4 regions of the Kitasatospora sp. NPDC004240 genome follow, and region 2 is predicted to be linked to each of the others. Evidence: riboswitches for the same ligand, from Rfam matches in the RefSeq annotation. Region 2 holds a riboswitch; each other region holds the start of a gene.
The links. Region 2 has a riboswitch for cobalamin ahead of ACWEQL_RS03215 (ribonucleoside-diphosphate reductase subunit alpha). Riboswitches for the same ligand answer to the same signal wherever they lie in the genome.

Region 1: linked by a shared signal. The riboswitch ahead of ACWEQL_RS11565 (peptidase) and the one ahead of ACWEQL_RS03215 (ribonucleoside-diphosphate reductase subunit alpha) in region 2 are both predicted to bind cobalamin.
Region 3: linked by a shared signal. The riboswitch ahead of metE (5-methyltetrahydropteroyltriglutamate--homocysteine S-methyltransferase) and the one ahead of ACWEQL_RS03215 (ribonucleoside-diphosphate reductase subunit alpha) in region 2 are both predicted to bind cobalamin.
Region 4: linked by a shared signal. The riboswitch ahead of ACWEQL_RS11625 (HoxN/HupN/NixA family nickel/cobalt transporter) and the one ahead of ACWEQL_RS03215 (ribonucleoside-diphosphate reductase subunit alpha) in region 2 are both predicted to bind cobalamin.

What each region holds. Positions count from the first base shown of each region.
Region 1 is NZ_JBSGFD010000032.1:39,505-44,025, forward strand. Features, by position in the region: gene ACWEQL_RS11555 (hypothetical protein) at 871-1,584, opposite strand; gene ACWEQL_RS11560 (hypothetical protein) at 1,651-1,923, shown strand; cobalamin riboswitch at 2,289-2,432, shown strand; gene ACWEQL_RS11565 (peptidase) at 2,524-3,591, shown strand; gene ACWEQL_RS11570 (flagellar hook-length control protein FliK) at 3,611-4,075, shown strand.
Region 2 is NZ_JBSGFD010000006.1:86,698-91,218, reverse strand. Features, by position in the region: gene ACWEQL_RS03225 (glycoside hydrolase family 26 protein) at 1-403, shown strand, start outside; gene ACWEQL_RS03220 (ArnT family glycosyltransferase) at 400-2,145, shown strand; cobalamin riboswitch at 2,365-2,492, shown strand; gene ACWEQL_RS03215 (ribonucleoside-diphosphate reductase subunit alpha) at 2,553-4,521, shown strand, end outside.
Region 3 is NZ_JBSGFD010000030.1:49,527-54,047, forward strand. Features, by position in the region: gene metE (5-methyltetrahydropteroyltriglutamate--homocysteine S-methyltransferase) at 1-1,684, opposite strand, end outside; cobalamin riboswitch at 1,914-2,151, opposite strand; gene meaB (methylmalonyl Co-A mutase-associated GTPase MeaB) at 2,271-3,275, opposite strand; gene scpA (methylmalonyl-CoA mutase) at 3,287-4,521, opposite strand, start outside.
Region 4 is NZ_JBSGFD010000032.1:55,058-59,578, reverse strand. Features, by position in the region: gene ACWEQL_RS11630 (radical SAM protein) at 1-1,711, shown strand, start outside; cobalamin riboswitch at 1,939-2,174, shown strand; gene ACWEQL_RS11625 (HoxN/HupN/NixA family nickel/cobalt transporter) at 2,228-3,331, shown strand; gene tsaD (tRNA (adenosine(37)-N6)-threonylcarbamoyltransferase complex transferase subunit TsaD) at 3,523-4,521, shown strand, end outside.

The DNA.
Region 1 (4,521 bases), on a different contig from region 2:
CGGCTCGCACTCGACGTGCGGGCCGGCGGTCGCTCGCAGGGCGCATGGAGTGCGGCTGTGCCCAGCCCCTCCCGATGCGGCCGCCGACGGCGATCGGCGGACGTTGCCGAGGCGTCACCCCGTGCATGGTCGCGCAACCGCTCAGCGCTGCTGAGAGTCTTGGGGCGGGCGCATCCGGCTGTCAAGACACCGGACGGCGCCCGCTCCACGACCTTGCGGGACCGGTGGATCACGCGGCGGCTCGGCGATCCGGACGTCCGGTCCCGATCCCACCCGGACCCCGGCGGGTGGGCGGGAAGGTCGGCGGGGTCCGGAGGGCAGACCTCACATAGACCCTCGATTGATGGGATGTCTGCTTGTAAGGCTGAGCGGTCGACGTTCCCAACTTTCGTCCTGAACTGGATTTTTCAAGAAATGAGCCTCAGGGGCCTGGACAGTCACCCGGACGTCCGCGTTACATTCATCCTGTGTCTCCGTGATTGAATCAGAGAGGCGACGCCCACGCGACACATCACTCCCGCTCGGGACCGGCACGAGGAACACCGATGAGACTCGGAGGCGCCCTTCTCTTCGGCACCTCGGCCCTGTTCGCACGGGCGTCGCTGAGCGCGTGCTGAGGCAATGACGCGTCCGCCGCGTCGAACGGCGCGCCGCTCGTGGGGTGGCCTGCCTCGGGGTGCGCGTGGGCCCGGTTGCCGCCGTGTTTCCGCCTGGCTCGGCGGCTTCCGTCGACTCCACCGCCGCTACGAGCGCGGGACCGACCACTTCGCCGCTTTCGCTGGCATCGCCGCAGCCGTCCTATGCCTCCCCAGAGTCACCACACGAGATCACTTCTTATGCGGACCATCTGACGCGCTCCTCCTGGCGGGCCTACGGTGAGAAGAGAGTGCGGTGCCGCGGGTGGTGCTGCCTTTCCGCACAGGAGGTTCCTCGGATGGCGGTCGGGCGCCGGGGGCCGGCAGCGGCGCGGGGTTCGCGTTCGTGGGGGAGGGATGCGGAGCTGGCGCACGTGGCGGGCCTGCTCGGCACCCGTCCGGCAGTGGTGATCGTCGAGGGGGAGGCCGGGATCGAAGGTGTCATCCGCTGCGCGAGCCGCTGCCGTTCGGGCCGGTGGCCGATGCCCTGCGCGCGGCCGGCCGCGGTTGGTGCAGCGGGCGCAGGCGCTGCCGCGCTCGGTGGGCGCCCTGGTCGCTCTACTGCCCGATCTCGCCGATCGGCTTCCGGCGCCGGAGGGTGCCCCGGATGCGGCGGGGGCGCGCCGGCGAGCCGGCCGCGGGGCGCGGGTCCGGGCAGTTCGGCGTAGCGCGCCGCGATGTGCTCGGCGACGGTGTGGGGGTCGGCGACGCCGTCGGCCTGGCCGGCCCCGGTGCCGGTGCGGTGGGTGAAGCGGCCGGCCGGTACGTACGCGCCGTCGCGCAGCAGCCGCAGGTAGGGGATGCGCAGCCCGTGGTCGACGATGAGCCGCTCGGCCAGGTCGGGGGAGAAGACGTCGTCGAAGTCGTCGAGGCCCCGGGTGTGGAGGGGTTCGTTCTCCCAGGCCGTCCGCAGGGCCTTGACGTCGTGGACGAGGCGTTCCAGCGCCATGGTGGTGGCTCCTCAGGGGGTCAGCAGCCGGATGTTCCCGGGGTTGTTGAGGACGAGGTGCGGTCCGTGAGGTCGGAGAGGTCGGCGAAGCCCCGGTCGGGGAGGTGCGGGACCAGGGAGGGCGCCGACCAGCGCGCTGCCAGGTGGCGGTGCGTCGACGGCGCCGCGGCCCGCGGCTCGTACCCGCAGGTGACGGGGGTCGACCTGCGCGCCGCGGAGTACGGGCGCGCGTGCGCGGCCCTGCTGAGCGACCTGCTGTCGGGCACGGCGCAGCCCGGAGCGGTGCGTCGGCACGACTGGGCGCTGCGGATCCGCGCCTCCACCGCCGGGCGCGGCTGACGCCGGACAGTGTGGGCACGCTCTCCGGCTCGGGCCGGTCCGCGGGTGTCCACTGCGGACGGAACTCCCTGAGCCCGGAGGGGGGTCACTGACCTGGGGCGATGACGCCCTTCCGCTCCTTCGCCCGCCCAGGGCCGGCGACCTCGCGAAGGAGAAGTTCCGTGAGGCACACCGGTAGGCAGGCCATGGGGGGAGGCCGTCGCCTCTCGCTCGCACCCCGTACCCGGCCGACAGGTGGCATACCGAAGGCCGTTCCGGAGTCGTCCGAGGTGAGGTGGACTCCGCGGTGCCTCGAACGAGCCCGTCAGCGAAGTACGGTGGATCCGGGCGTCGTGATGTGACGCACGATCCCTTGACCGGGTCTTTCCCGTCTCGCCATGATGGATCGTCATGTTGTGACTCCGCCCGCGGGGGAAGTCCGGTTCGAATCCGGCGCTGACCCGCAACGGTAGGCCTCCGACCCCGCGTCGGCGGCGAGCCCGAGTACCCGTCGGCGGAGGTGTGCCAACCCCTCCTCCCGTCGTGGTCTGCGGGCCGGAGTTCCCGACGGCTGCCCGTTGCCAGGTGGACCCCGCGCGCCCAGGCCCGGAAAGGCAGCCCATGCCCGTCCGCCACCGGACCCTCGGCCTCCTCGCGATACCCGCGCTCGTCCTCGGCGCCGTCCTGCCCGCCTCGACCGTCGCCGCCGCCCAGGAGCAGGGCGCGGGGACGGGCACGACCTACCGGCCCGACGCCGCCGCGGCGGGCTGGCTCGCCGGACAGTTGGTCGGCGGCGACCACTTCGAGTCCGTCTTCGACGGCACCGCCTACCCCGACCAGGGCCTCACCATCGACGCCGTGCTCGCCTTCGCCGCCTCCGGCACCGCCGACCAGGCGGCGGCCCGCGCCACCGCCTGGCTCGCCAGGCCCGAGATCCTCTCCGGCTACCTCGGCGACGGAACCACCGAGGCGTACGCGGGCGCCACCGCCAAGCTGCTGCTGGCGGTCGAGGTCCGCGGCGAGAACCCGGCGGCCTTCGGCGGTGTGGACCTCCCGGCCCGGCTGCGCTCGCTGCTGGCCGCCGACGGCCGGTTCTCCGACCGCTCGCAGTGGGGCGACTACAGCAACGCGTTCGGGCAGTCACTCGCGCTGATCGCCCTGAAGCGCACGCCCGGCGGCGCACCGGCGGCGGCCGTCGACTTCCTGGCGAACAGCCAGTGCGCCGACGGCGGCTACCCGGTGGCGTTCGGCCAGGCCGCCTGCACCAGTGACCCGGACGCCACCGCGCTGGCGGTCCAGGCGCTGGCCGCGACCGGCCGCACGGCCAAGGCCCAGGCCGGACTCGGCTGGCTCACCGCCCACCAGGGGGCCGACGGCGGCTTCGCGGCGGCCGGCGCCGCGGCCTCCAACGCCAACAGCACCGGCCTCGCGACCGAGGCACTGCTGTCCGGCGGCCGGTACGGGGCGGGCCTGAAGGGCTGGAGCCGGCTGGTGAAGTTCCAGCAGGGCTGCTCGGCCGACCCGGCCGTGCGCGGCGCCGTGGCCTACGACGCGAACGGGTTCAACGCCGCCACCGCCCCGCGCGCCACCGCCCAGGCCGTGCTGGGGCTCTCCGGCAAGGGTCTGGCCGAGCTGACCGCGCACGGCGCCCGCCCCACCGCCCCCGTCCTGGCCTGCCCGGCCGCCTGACCCCGTGAGGAGCACACCGATGACCAGGCCCCCCGCCCGGCGCACCCTCGGCGCGCTCGCCGCCGTCGCCGCCCTCACGGCCGCGCTGCTCGGCGCCGGTACCGTCCGGGCGCCGGAGGCGAGCGCCGTCGCCTGCGACGGCACCACCGGCGTCACCGTCGTGGTCGACTTCACCGCCCTCGGCGGCGGCATCGAGACCGGCTGCGCCCCCGGCGACCCGGCCAGCGGACTCGCCGCGCTCGGCGGCGCCGGCTTCCCGTACGCCTTCCACCCGCGTTTCCCGGGCTTCGTGTGCAAGATCAAGGCGCTGCCGACGACCTGCACCAACCCGACCGGGACCGCCTACTGGTCGTACTGGCACGCCCAGCACGGCGGCCCCTGGTCGTACAGCACGCTGGGTGCGGGCAGCTACAACCCGGCGCCCGGTGACGTCGAGGGCTGGTCCTTCGGTGCGGGCACCCAGCCGGGCATCACGGCTCCCTGACCGCCGTACGCCGACAGCCGTACGTCCCCCCGATGCCCCGGCCGCCGTGAGGGGAGGCCGGGGCATCGGGGGCATGCCGTACGAGGACCCACCGGCGCCGGACGGGACGCCCGGGTGCTCAGGTCGGCGAGCCGTGTGATCGATCTGACGGTCCGTTGACTGTCGTTTCGACCCTGTGGTCTGATGAGCTGGTTTTTCACCCTCGGCGCTCAGGGGAAGCCGGTCCGAATCCGGCGCTGACCCGCAACCGTGGATCCATCCCCAGGGATGGATGAGCCGGAATGCCTGAGCCGGGGGTCTGTTCACGGAGCACTTGCGTCGTCGCGGACTACGACGCGGTCAGGACGGCGCCCGCACCCGGGCGGCCGTCGACTGCGTCGTTTGTCCCCGCGTCGACCGACCAGGGGGTTCGCCGATGAGGGCCAGCAGCAGTCGTCCACGCCGAA
Region 2 (4,521 bases):
GTGGAGCCCCAACATCACCGTCCCCGCCCCCAACACCCGGCTGGCGCCGTACTACCCCGGCGACGCCTACGTGGACTGGGCCGGCATGACGGGCTACTTCACCCAGCACGGCCCGAAGACCTTCGAGACCCTGTACGGCCCGACCATGGCCGAGATCCGCGCCTTCTGCAAGAAGCCCTTCTTCATCAGCGAGACCGCCGCCGAGCAGGGCAAACGGCAGCGCGCGGACGTCACCGAGCTCTTCAACGGACTGGCCGCGCACGACGACATCGTGGGCTTCGTCTGGTTCAACATCGTCAAGCGGGCGGACTGGCGGGTCGAGGCCGTCCCCGCGACCCTCACCGACTTCAGGCAGCGCGTCTCCGACCCCCGCTACGGCTTCGACATCCGGAACCCGAGATGACCACTGAGACCGACTCCTTCCCGGGCCCGCGCACACCGGCGGCCGGGGACTCCGGCACCACCGGCGCCGCCCCGGCCGCGGGCGGCCACCGGGACGCCGACCACCGGGACACCGGCCACCACGCCGACGGACAGCACGCCGACGGACACCGGGGCACCGGCCACCGCGCCGACGGGCGGCCGCCGGTCGACGACTCCCGGGTCGTGGAGCTCGCGCCGTACACCATCCCGGAGGTCCCGGCGATCGGCTGGGACCCGGCCCCCAGCCCCCGGCGCCGCTGGATCGCCCGCGCCCTGCTGGCCGGTGTGCTGGCCATCCAGGCGGCGCTCTCGCTGCGTCTGCTGGCCGCCGCACACCCCGACGAGGCGGCCGCCATGGTGGCCGGCCGCCAGCAACTGGCGCACCTCACCGACGGCGCCGCGGTGACCACCGACCTGCTCGGCCGGATCCCCGGCTCGCCCTGGCTGTACCCGCCGCTGGCCGGCTGGACTGCGAACGCCAACGGCATCTGGGGCACCCGGCTGCTCAGCCTGGGCTTCGCCCTGGTCACCACCGTGCTGCTGTACTCGATCACCCGCCGGCTGTTCAACGAGCGGGTGGCGATCTGCAGCGCCGGGGCGTACGCCGTCCTCCAGTCCACCGTGGTCGTCGGCTTCTACGCGGCCCCGGACGCCCCGGCGGTCATGCTGGTGGCCTGCGCGGCCTGGGTGGTGGTGCACACCGCCCGCCGGCCGGTGGCGCTCGTCCTGGTGGCCGCCGTGCCCCTCGCGCTCGCCGCCGCCACCGCGTACGCCGCGGCCGTCGCCGTGCCCGCCCTGCTCGCCCTGGCCCTGGTCACCGCCCGGCCGCACCGGGGCCTCGGCCAGGCGGCGGTGCGCGTCCTGCTGCTGGCCGCGGGCACGGCCGGCGCGCTGCTCGGCGCCGGGCTGCTGGACGAGATCGCCGCGTGGTCCCCGGCCCTCGGCCACGGCGCCCGGCCGCGCACCGAGATCCTCCTCAACGCACTCCAGTGGGGCGGCCTGTTCACGGTGCTCGCCGTCGCCGGGGCGGTCGCCTACGTGCGGCGCGAGCAGATGAACGAGTCACCGGAGAGCGACTTCGTCCCCACCACCAGGGGGCACCGCGCGGCGCTGGGCGCGACCCTGGTCGCGACGGCGCTGCTGGTCCCCGCGATCCACCTGTGGCTGGGCACCCCCGGGGTGCTGTTCCGGCACCTGGGCCTCGGCATGCTGCTCGCCGCGCCGCTGGCCGGGGTGGGCATCACCCGCCTGGTCGGCGCGCACTTCCGCAACCCCCAGCTGGGCATCCTGGTGTGGGTGGTGCTGCTCGCCCTCGGCCTGGAGCAGTCCTCGGCGCGCTACCAGGACGGCCCCGACGACGGCCGGCTGCTCGCCGTGCTGCGGGTGCACGCCGAACCGGAAGGTCGCTACCTGACGGCGGTCGACGGCCTGCCAGAGTACTACCTCGGCAAGGTCAGCCGCCCCGAACAGTGGGTGTCGGCCCGCAAGGGCACCGAGTACCACGCCGCCTCCGGGGTGACCCTGCGCGGCGACGCGGGCAGCGCGGCGGCGATCCGGGACGGCTGGTTCACCCTGGTCGTCCTCGACAGCACCGCGCCGGCCGCCACCGACCGCGCGCTGAGCGCCGCGCTGTCCTCCAGCGGGCACTACCGGCTGATCGCGCAGTTCACCTCGCCGACCGGCGATTCGAGCACCTACAAGGTTTACCTGAAGTACGCCTGAGGGGCGCTCCCGGGGCGTTGACGGGGCGTCCGCCCAGGACGGGCTCCGGGGTCTCCACAGGGCCGTCACAGGGCCTCCCGGAGGCCTTCCGAAGGCCTCCCAGAAGCCTCCCGGAGGCCTCCCGGAGGCCTTCCGGGGTGCCGACACGCCGGGCTGACCAGCGGGACGTACGACACACCGGCCACAACATATGGTGCCGCAAAAGTCAGCCGCCACTACATGTATGCTCACTCCTGCTGTCGACGCAGGGGAACCCGGTGGGAGTCCGGGACTGCCCCGCAGCGGTGTGCGGGCGGCCCACCCGGGGGCCCGTGAGTCCGATGACCTGCCGACCGCGTGCCACACGGCCTCCCCGCAGAGGCCTTGCAGCACGGCAGTACCTTCCGGGCCTCGCGGGCGGGCCGGGGATGTCACCGTCACGCGATGCCGCAGGGCGATCGCGTCGTGCTCCCCTGCCCCGAACGGTCCCGGCCGACCCGATCCACCGCCGCCGATCGCCGCCAGGAGAGAGCGCCTTGACCACCGCTGCCTCAGCCACCCTGCCCACCCAGGGTTCCAGCTCCGCCCCCGCCGACCCGACGGTCTCCGACCCCGGCGGCGCGCTCCTGCGGCTGCTCACCGACCGCAGCGTCGATCTCCTTCAGGTGGACCCCGGCCATGTCGCCGCCGCCGCGCTGCGCGGCCGCCACGCCGGCTCCGACTTCGCCGAGCTGCGCGGGCTGGCCGTGGAGGCCGCCGCGTCGATGATCGCCGAGGACCCCCAGTACTCGAAGCTGGCCGCCCGCCTGCTCGCCCTGGAGATCGTGGACGAGGCCGTCAGCCAGGGCTCGGTCACCTTCGCCGACTCGATCACCGTCGGCCACGCCGAGGGCCTGATCGGCGACACCACCGCCGCCTTCGTCGCCAAGCACGCCGACGCGCTGAACGCGCTGATCGACGCTCAGGGCGACGACCGCTTCGAGTACTTCGGCCTGCGCACCGTGCAGTCCCGGTACCTGCTGCGCCACCCGATCACCCGCAAGGTCGTCGAGACCCCCCAGCACTTCCTGCTCCGCGTCGCCTGTGGCCTGGCGGTCGGCGACAACGAGCAGTCGGTCGCCGAGGTCGCCGAGCTGTACCGGCTGATGAGCCGTCTGGAGTACCTGACCAGCTCCCCGACGCTGTTCAACTCCGGCACCCGCCACCCGCAGATGTCCAGCTGCTACCTGCTGGACTCGCCGCTGGACAACCTGGACTCGATCTACTCGCGCTACGCCCAGATCGCCCGGCTCTCCAAGCACGCCGGCGGCATCGGCCTGTCCTACTCGCGCATCCGCTCGCGCGGCTCGCTGATCCGCGGCACCAACGGCAAGTCCAACGGCATCGTGCCGTTCCTGCGCACCCTCGACTCCTCGGTCGCCGCCGTCAACCAGGGCGGCCGCCGCAAGGGCGCGGCCTGCGTCTACCTGGAGACCTGGCACGCGGACATCGAGGAGTTCCTGGAGCTGCGCGACAACACCGGCGAGGAGGCGCGGCGCACCCACAACCTCAACCTGGCGCACTGGATCCCGGACGAGTTCATGCGCCGGGTCAACGCCAACGAGGACTGGTCGCTGTTCTCCCCCGCCGACGTCCCCGAGCTGGTCGACCTGTGGGGCGCCGACTTCGACGAGGCGTACCGCAAGGCCGAGCTGGCCGGCAAGGCCGTGCGCACCATCCCCGCGCAGACCCTGTACGCCCGCATGATGCGCACCCTGGCGCAGACCGGCAACGGCTGGATGACCTTCAAGGACGCCTCCAACCGCGCCGCCAACCAGACCGCCCTGCCGGGCCGCACGGTGCACTCCTCCAACCTCTGCACCGAGATCCTGGAGGTCACCGACGACTCCGAGACCGCGGTCTGCAACCTCGGCTCGGTCAACCTGGGCGCGCACGTCGCCGACGGCGCCGGCGCCGGCGACCTGCTGAACGCGATGGACTGGGAGCGGCTGGACGCCACCGTGCGCACCGCCGTGACCTTCCTCGACCGCGTGGTGGACATCAACTTCTACCCGACCCCCGAGGCCGGCAACTCCAACAACCGCTGGCGCCCGGTGGGCCTCGGCGTGATGGGCCTGCAGGACGTCTTCTTCAAGCTGCGGATCGACTTCGACTCCGCCGAGGCCGCGCGCCTGTCCACCCTGATCTCCGAGCGCATCATGCTCACCGCCTACGAGCGCTCCGCCGACCTGGCCGAGCAGCTGGGCCGCCACGAGGCGTACGGCGAGACCCGCGCCGCCCGCGGCGAGCTGCACATCGACCACTTCCCGACGGCCGCGCCCGAGTGGGCGGACCGCTGGTCGGCGCTGCGCGAGCGGATCGCCGTCACCGGCCTGCGCAACTCGCTGCTGCTGGCGA
Region 3 (4,521 bases), on a different contig from region 2:
TGACCGGGCGGTCGGTGAGGTCCTGGGCGTAGCGGTACCAGTCGGTGGTGAGGGGCTGCGGCCGGGAGATGTCACCGGCGAGCACCGGTGGCCGGACGTAGCGGGTGCCGTACGACTGGACCCAGCCGTGCCGGGTGGCGAGGTAGCCGGTGAGCCGCTCGGCGAAGTACTGGACCATGTCGTTGCGTTCGGGTTCGCCGTGGACGAGGACGTCCAGGCCGGCCTTCTCCTGGAAGGCGATGACCTCGCGGATCTCGGCCTCGATGCGCTCGCGGTAGGCGGCCCGGTCGATCCGTCCGGCGGTCAGGTCGGCGCGGGCGGTGCGCAGTTCGGCGGTCTGCGGGAAGGAGCCGATGGTGGTGGTCGGCAGCAGCGGGAGGCCGAGGCGGGCGCGCTGGGCCTCGGTGCGGACCTCGTACGGCTGGGGGCGGCGGGTGTCGGCCGCGGGGACGGCGGCGGCGCGGGCGCGGACGGCCGGGTCGCGGGTGACCGGGGAGGTGGCGCGGGAGGCGAGGTCGGCGCGGTTGGCGGCGAGTTCGGCGGTGATGGCGGTGGTGCCCTCGCGCAGGGCGCGGGCGAGCAGGGCGGTCTCGGTGCTCTTCTGGCGGGCGAAGGCGAGCCAGCGGGCGATCTGCGGGTCGAGTTCGCGTTCGGCGGTGGCGTCGAGGGGGACGTGCAGCAGTGAGCAGGACGGGGCGACGTCCACGGTGCCGGCGAGGCCGAGCAGGGTGGCCAGGGTGGCGAGCGACTTCTCCAGGTCGTTGATCCAGACGTTGCGGCCGTCGACGACGCCGGCGATCAGGCGCCTGCCGGGCAGGCCCCCGGCGGCGGCGAGGTCGGCCAGGTTGGCGGCGGCGGGGCCGGTGAAGTCCAGGGCGAGGCCTTCGACGGGGGCCTTGGCGAGGACGGGCAGGGCTTCGCCGAGGCGATCGAAGTAGCTGGCGACGAGCAGCTTGGGCCGGTCCTCGACGGCGCCGAGCTCGCGGTAGGCGCGGGCGGCGGCGCCCAGTTCGGCGGGGGTGCGGTCCTGGACGAGGGCGGGCTCGTCGAGTTGCGCCCATTCGGCGCCGGCGGCGCGCAGTTCGGCGAGGAGTTCGGCGTAGACGGGCAGCAGCCGGTCGAGCAGGGTGAGGGGCTGGAAGTCGGCGGCGACGCCGGGGGCGGGCTTGGCGAGCAGCAGGTAGGTGACGGGGCCGAGCAGGACGGGCCGGGCGGTGTGGCCGAGCAGGAGGGCCTCGCGCAGTTCGCCGACGGCCTTGGCCGGGTTGGCGGTGAAGACGGTGTCGGGGCCGAGTTCGGGCACCAGGTAGTGGTAGTTGGTGTCGAACCACTTGGTCATCTCCAGCGGCGCGGCCTCCTGGGTGCCGCGCGCCATGGCGAAGTAGCCGTCGAGCGGGTCGGCGGCGACGGCGGCGCGGTGGCGGGCGGGGATGGCGCCGAGGGCGACGGTGGTGTCCAGCACGTGGTCGTACAGCGAGAAGTCGCCGGTGGTGACCTCCTGGACGCCGGCGTCGGCCAGCTGCCGCCAGTTGTCCCGGCGCAGGGTGGCGGAGGTGGTGCGGAGGGCGGCGGCGGTGACGGTGCCCTTCCAGTAACCCTCGACGGCCTTCTTGAGCTCCCGGCCCCGGCCCTGGCGGGGGTAGCCGTGGACGGTGGCCCGGGTCTGCACGGGTACGGGCCGCACCGAAGTGGACTGCGCGGGTACGGGCCGCGCCGAAGTGGACTGCGCGGGCGTGGACTTCGCGGTCAAGGGACTCTCCTTCGCGAGTCTGGTTCCTCATGTTCCCGGGGACGGGACGAGGGCGCAAAGGATGACGGACCGGGCGGGCCGCCCGGGCACGTAAGGTGCCGGACTCCGCCTTCTGTGTACGCCGACCCGCCCACGAGGTCACCGGGAGGTCCGCGCGCGATCGGTCGCGCACGGGCAACGGGCAGGTCTTCGGACTCGCGGGCCCGTCCACCCGTGAAAGGGCGGACTCCTAGTGGCCGTCGCTTCCCAGGCCCGTGCGGGCCCAGTGCGTATGACGGCGGTCGTTCCCGCTCACCGCTGCGGGGCAGTCCCGGACTGGCCAGTTGAAAGGCGTCACCGGGTTCCCTCTTGCGACGCGCCTGTCTGGCGGACAGGAGCGAACCAGCTGCCCGGCCAGCATAGGGGCAATCCGGCGGCCCGGCACGGGAATCCCACGAGGTGTCCACGGATCGGGACGGGTACGGAAAGCCCGGTGCCGGGTGCCCCGTGGGAGGGGCACCCGGCACCGGGTGAGGGGGTGTCAGGCCTGGTCGGCGTCGGCCGGGGTGTGGAAGCCCGCCAGGATCCGTTCGGCCGCCAGGGTGGCGGTCAGCGTGCCGTCGCGGACCTGCTGTTCGATGCCGGGCGCGAGCCGGCGGACGGCCGGGTGGGCGCGCAGCCGGGCGAGCAGCTGGTCGTGGACCATCGCCCAGGTCCAGTCGACCTGCTGGTCGCGGCGCTTGGCGTCGAGCGCGCCGGTGGCCTCCAGGATCCGCCGGTGCTGCCCCAGCCGCTCCCACACCGTGTCGAGGTCGGTGCCGTCGCGGCCGCTGCAGGTGAGCACCGGCGGGGTCCAGGCGGCGTCGGGGGCCTGCAACAGCCGCAGCGCGCCGGTCAGTTCGCGGGCGGCGGCACGGGCGTCGAGCTCGTGCGGGCCGTCCGCCTTGTTGACGGCGACGATGTCGGCGAGTTCCAGCACGCCCTTCTTGATGCCCTGGAGCTGGTCGCCGGTGCGGGCGAGGGTGAGCAGCAGGAAGGAGTCGACCATGTCGGCGACGGTGGTCTCGGACTGGCCGACGCCGACGGTCTCCACCAGGACGACGTCGTACCCGGCGGCCTCCATCACCACCATGCTCTCCCGGGTGGCCCGGGCGACGCCGCCGAGGGTGCCGGAGGTGGGCGAGGGGCGGACGAACGCGGCCGGGTCGACGGCGAGCTTCTCCATCCGGGTCTTGTCGCCCAGGATGCTGCCGCCGGTCCGGCTGGAGGACGGGTCGACGGCGAGCACCGCGACCCGGTGGCCCCGCCCGGTGAGCATGGTGCCCAGGCCCTCGATGAAGGTGGACTTGCCGACGCCGGGGACGCCGGTGATGCCCACCCGGACGGCCTTGCCGGAGTGCGGGAGCAGCTCCAGCAGCAGCCGCTGGGCAAGCTCCCGGTGGTCGGCGCGGCCCGACTCGACCAGGGTGATGGCCCGCGCGATGTAGGCGCGCGAGCCGTCGAGGACACCCTGGACGTACTGGTCCAGATCGATCGTGCGGGCCACGGGTCAGCGGCTCACAGCTCGTGGCCGAGGGACGCGGCCAGCGTCCTCAGCAGGTCGTGGGCGGCCTCCGGGATGACCGTGCCGGGCGGGAACACCGCGGTGGCACCGGCCTCGTGGAGGGCGTCGACGTCCTGCGGGGGGATGACCCCGCCGACCACGATGGTGATGTCCTCGCGTCCGGCGGCGGCGAGTTCGGCGCGCAGCGCGGGCACCAGCGTCAGGTGGCCGGCGGCGAGGGAGGAGACGCCGACGATGTGGACGTCGGCCTCCACGGCCTGGCGGGCGACCTCGGCCGGGGTCTGGAAGAGCGGGCCGACGTCGACCACGAAGCCGAGGTCGGCGAAGGCGCTGGCGATCACCTTCTGGCCGCGGTCGTGGCCGTCCTGGCCCATCTTGGCGACCAGGATGCGCGGGCGGCGGCCCTCGGCCTCGTCGAACCGCTCGACGAGCTCGCGGGTGCGCTGGACGGCGGTGGTGGGGCCTGCTTCGTCTCGGTACACACCCGTGATGGTACGGATCTGGCCGGAGTGGCGCCCGTACACCTTCTCCAGGGCGTCCGAGATCTCGCCGACGGTGGCCTTGGCGCGCGCCGCGTCGACGGCGAGGGCGAGCAGGTTGCCGTCCAGGGTGCCGTCGTTGCGCGGGCCGCGCTCGGCGGAGGCGGTCAGCGCGCGCAGGGCGTCCTGGCAGGCGGCCTCGTCGCGTTCGGCCCGCAGGCGGCGCAGCTTCTCGATCTGCTGGGCGCGCACCGAGGAGTTGTCGACCTTGAGCACCTCGATCTGCTCGTCGGTGGCGACCTGGTACTTGTTGACGCCGATCACCGGCTGGCGTCCGGAGTCGATCCGGGCCTGGGTGCGGGCTGCGGCCTCCTCGACGCGCAGCTTGGGGATGCCCGCGTCGATGGCCTTGGCCATGCCGCCGGCCGCCTCGACCTCCTGGATGTGCTGCCAGGCGCGCGCGGCGAGGTCGTGGGTGAGCTTCTCGACGTACGCGCTGCCGCCCCAGGGGTCGATGACCCGGCAGGTGCCGGACTCCTGCTGCAGCAGCAGCTGGGTGTTGCGGGCGATCCGCGCGGAGAAGTCGGTGGGCAGGGCGAGCGCCTCGTCGAGGGCGTTGGTGTGCAGCGACTGGGTGTGGCCCTGGGTCGCGGCCATCGCCTCCACGCAGGTGCGGGTGACGTTGTTGAAGACGTCCTGGGCGGTGAGCGACCAGCCGGAGGTCTGCGAATGGGTGCGCAGCGACAGCG
Region 4 (4,521 bases), on a different contig from region 2:
CCGGCCGCTGCTGGACCGGATCGCCGGGATCAGCCACCGCGGCCCGGACGGCCGGGTCCGTACCACCCCGCCCGCCCCGCGCATCGCCGACCTGGCCCAGGTTCCCTCACCCCTGCTGAGCCCCGTCTACCCGGACGCCGACCTGGCGTCCTCCTGGCTGATCGTCTACGAGACCAACCGCGGCTGCCCGTACAGCTGCGCCTTCTGCTACTGGGGCGGCGCGACCAACGCCAAGGTCCGGCAGTTCCCGCTGGAGCGGATCGAGGCCGAACTCGACCGGATCGTCCGGCTGGCCCCCGACGGGGCGTCCCTGTTCATCGCCGACGCCAACTTCGGCCTGCTGCCGCGGGACCGGGAGATCGCCCGGATCCTGGTCGACCTCTGCCGCCGGTACGACAAGCGCATCCTGGTCATGACCAACTGGGCGAAGAACACCACGGACCGGGTGGTGGAGATCGCCCGCATCCTGCACGAGGCCGGGCTGACCGGCGCGATCACGCTGTCCACCCAGTCCTTCGACCCCGAGGTGCTGGAGATCGCCAACCGGTCCAACATCCGCCCCGCGCACTACCACCGGATGCAGCAGGCGTTCCGGGAGCTCGGCATCCCGACCTACACCGACCTCATCTGGGGCCTGCCCGGGGAGACCCCGCGGACCTTCCTCGACGGGATCGAGGAGGTGCTGCGGGCCGGCGGCTCGCCGGTGGTCTACCCGCTGCTGCTGCTCAACAACACGGACTTCAGCCACGCCCGGTTCCGCACCGAACAGGGCCTGGTCACCCGGCGGATGCCCGCCGACATCAGCAACCCGGAGCTGGTCGCCGACGTCGTGGTCGGCCACGCCTCGATGACGGAGGACGAGTGGCGGTGGGGGCTGGAACTGCGCCTGACGCTCAGCCTCTTCCAGAAGGTCCTGCTGCGCTGCACCCTGCGCCGCCTGCACCAGGCCACCGGCGCCAGGCTGGTCGATCTGCTCGACGGCCTGCGCGCCCTGCTCTTCGACGACCCGCACGACCTCCGGGGCCCGCACGGCATCCAGGACCCGCACGACCCCGACGCCCTCGGCCCCCTGCACGCCGAGGTCCGCGTGCTGGCCGCGGACTACCGGGCCGGCTGGCGCGACCCGGACGCCGTCGACCGGACGCTGCTCCGGGAGGCCGACCGCGACCAGGGGGTGCCGGAGGAACTGCACTACCAGGCCATCCTGCGCCGCCTGACGGTCGCGGACCCGGACGCGCTGCGCCGCTACCTCGCGGGCCTGGTCCGGGCCCTGCTCCGGCTCCCCGCCGGCCCGTCGGTCCCGGGCGGCGCACCCGTCGACGAGGCGGAGCTCGACGCGCTGCTCACCGCCGACCTGGCCGCCACCGCCGTACTGCGCACCACCCTCACCGGACGCCCCCGGCAGGCCGTGTTCACCCTTCCCGCCGACGTCCACCGGCTGCTGGCCGAGTCCGGCGACCTCCCGGCCGCCCCCGCCCCGAACCCCGGCGAGGAGGAGCCCGAGGCCTACCGGCTCGTCCTGCGGGTCCCCGAACGCTGGGCCCACCACCCGTTCAGCGCCTACGTGCTCTCCGTCTGGCACGGCAGCGGCCACCCGCTGCGCGACGCCGACCCGGTCACCACACCGCTCCGGCCGGCCCTCACCCCTCCCCCGGGCGACCGCGCCCGCGTCAGCCGGGCGGGCGCCGCCAGCGGACCGGGAGCCGTTTGAGACCGTTCTGGAAGTTGGACACCAGCCGGACCGGCTCCGCCCCGGGGACGAGCTCCGGGCCGGGCAGTACCGTCCCGGTCGGTCACCGCCGCAGCCGCCGACCGCACCGCGGCACCGTCGATCGCCCGTCCCACCCCCGCCCCCCGGTGTCGTACGCATGCCGCCACGTTGCGTTATTGCAACCTATGCGCAACTGCGCAAGCTTGTTGAGAAGCGGACCCTGCCCCTACGGTGGTCCGCGCCGTGGTGCTCGGGAAGACCGGTGACGCCCCCTCAGGGGCCGATTCCGGAGCGGCCCTCGCCACTGTGAACGGGAAGTGCCCCTGCCGGGTCCGCGCCAGCGGGCAGTCACGGGTGCCGTACGGCACCGGGAAGGCGAGGCAGGGGCACGCTCGGCGCTGCCCGGACACGGTCGGCGCCGTCCACCCAGAGCCAGGAGACCGGCCACGGCGTGCACGACTCCCCCGACCTCAGCCGGGGGTGCCCCCATCGAGGAGCTGGAGAGGCCAACCCGTCATGACCCTCACCGACGAAAAGCCGTCATCGACCGTGCCACCACGCTGGCAGCGCCAGGACACCATCCGCACCGCCGGGCTGCTCGGCGTCATCGTCGCCATGCACGTCGTCGCCTTCGGCACGCTGTTCCTGCTGGTCGCCCCGAACGACTACACCGTCGGCACCCAGGTGTTCGGCGTCGGCCTCGGCGTCACCGCCTACACCCTGGGCATGCGGCACGCCTTCGACGCCGACCACATCGCCGCCATCGACAACACCACCCGCAAACTGATGGCCGACGGCCAGCGACCCATCTCGGTCGGCTTCTGGTTCGCCCTCGGCCACTCCAGCATCGTGATGGCGATGGCCGCCCTCGTCGCGGCCGGCGCCCAGTTCGCGGGCACCCTGGTCGACGAGGAGTCCAGCGTCCACGGCGTACTCGGCGTGATCGGCACCAGCGTCTCCGGCACCTTCCTCTACCTGATCGCCGCCCTCAACCTCTTCGCCCTGGCCGGCATCTACAAGGTGTACAAGGCCATGCGGGCCGGGCAGTTCGACGAGAAGCAGCTGGAGAAGCACCTCGACGAGCGCGGCTTCATGAACCGCATCCTCGGCCGGCTCACCAAGGCCATCACCCGGCCCGGCCAGATGTACCCGCTCGGGGTGCTGTTCGGCCTCGGCTTCGACACCGCCACCGAGGTCGCCCTCATGGTGATGGCCGGCTCCGGCGCCGCCTCCGGCCTGCCCTGGTACGCGATCCTCTGCCTGCCGCTGCTCTTCGCCTGCGGCATGAGCCTGTTCGACACCCTCGACGGCACCTTCATGAACTTCGCCTACCACTGGGCGTTCTCCAACCCGGTCCGCAAGGTCTACTACAACCTCACCATCACCGGCCTGTCCATCGCCGTCGCCTTCCTCATCGGCACCATCGAGCTGGTCGGCGTGCTCCACGAGAAGCTCGACCTCACCGACCCGGTCAGCACCTGGATCGCCGACATCAGCCTCGACAACGTCGGCTACGTCATCGTCGGCCTGTTCGTCGTCGTCTGGGCCTGCGCCCTCGCCTACTGGCGCCTCAGCAACGTCGAACAGCGCTGGAACGCCCGCGTCGAACCGACGAACTGAGCAGCACTCCGAACGTCATGCCCTCCGGGCCGCCACCACGCGGCGGCTCGGAGGGCATGACGTCTTCGGGGCCGCGAGAGAGAACCGGGCCGGCCGGCAGCCCCCACAGCGGGCTGCCCACCACCGCAACGCGAGCTTTATTGCACAATAGTTGCAGTTACTAGCCACAAGCAATAAGGAGCCCTGCCATGGTGGGATCGCCGGTGGTGCTGGGGATCGAGTCGTCCTGCGACGAGACCGGCGCCGGTCTGGTCCACAACGGGAGGCTGCTCGGCCAGGCCGTGGCGTCCTCCATGGACGAACACGCCCGCTACGGCGGCGTGGTGCCCGAGATCGCCGCCCGCGCGCACGTCCACGCGATGGCCCCCGTCGTCCGTGAGGCCCTCGACCGGGCCGGGCTGACCCTCGCCGACGTCGGCGCCGTCGCCGTCACCGCCGGACCCGGGCTGTCCGGCGCCCTCCAGGTCGGGGTCGCCGCCGCCAAGAGCTATGCCTTCTCGCTCGGCGTCCCCCTCTACGGCGTCCACCACCTCGCCGGCCACGTCGCCGCCGCCACCCTCGACGGCGAACCCCTGCCCAACCCCTGCGTCGTGCTCATCGTCTCCGGCGGCCACACCTCGCTGCTGCTCGTCCGCGACCTCGCCCGCGACCCGATCCTCCACCTCGGCGACACCCTCGACGACGCCGCCGGCGAATGCTTCGACAAGGTCGCCCGCATCCTCCACCTGCCCTACCCCGGCGGCCCCGCCATCGACCGCGCCGCCCGCGACGGCGACCCGAACGCCGTCCGCCTCCCCCGCCCCCTCAGCGGACCCAACGACCCCCCGTACGCCTTCTCCTTCTCCGGCCTCAAGACCGCCGCCGCCCGCTGGGTCGAGGCCCAACGCGCCGCCGGCACCGAGCCGCACGTCCCCGACGCCGCCGCGGCCCTCCAGGAGGCCATCGCCGACACCCTCACCCGCAAGGCCGTCCGCGCCTGCGTCGACCACGGCATCGGCACCCTCGTCGTGGTCGGCGGCGTCGCCGCCAACTCCCGCATCCGCGCCCTCACCGAACAACGCTGCGCCGCCGCCGGCATCACCCTGCGCGTCCCACCCCTGCGCCTGTGCACCGACAACGGCGCCATGATCGCCGCCATCGGCGACCTGCTGGTCCGGTCCGGCGCCGCACCCGCCCCCGCGGACCTCTCG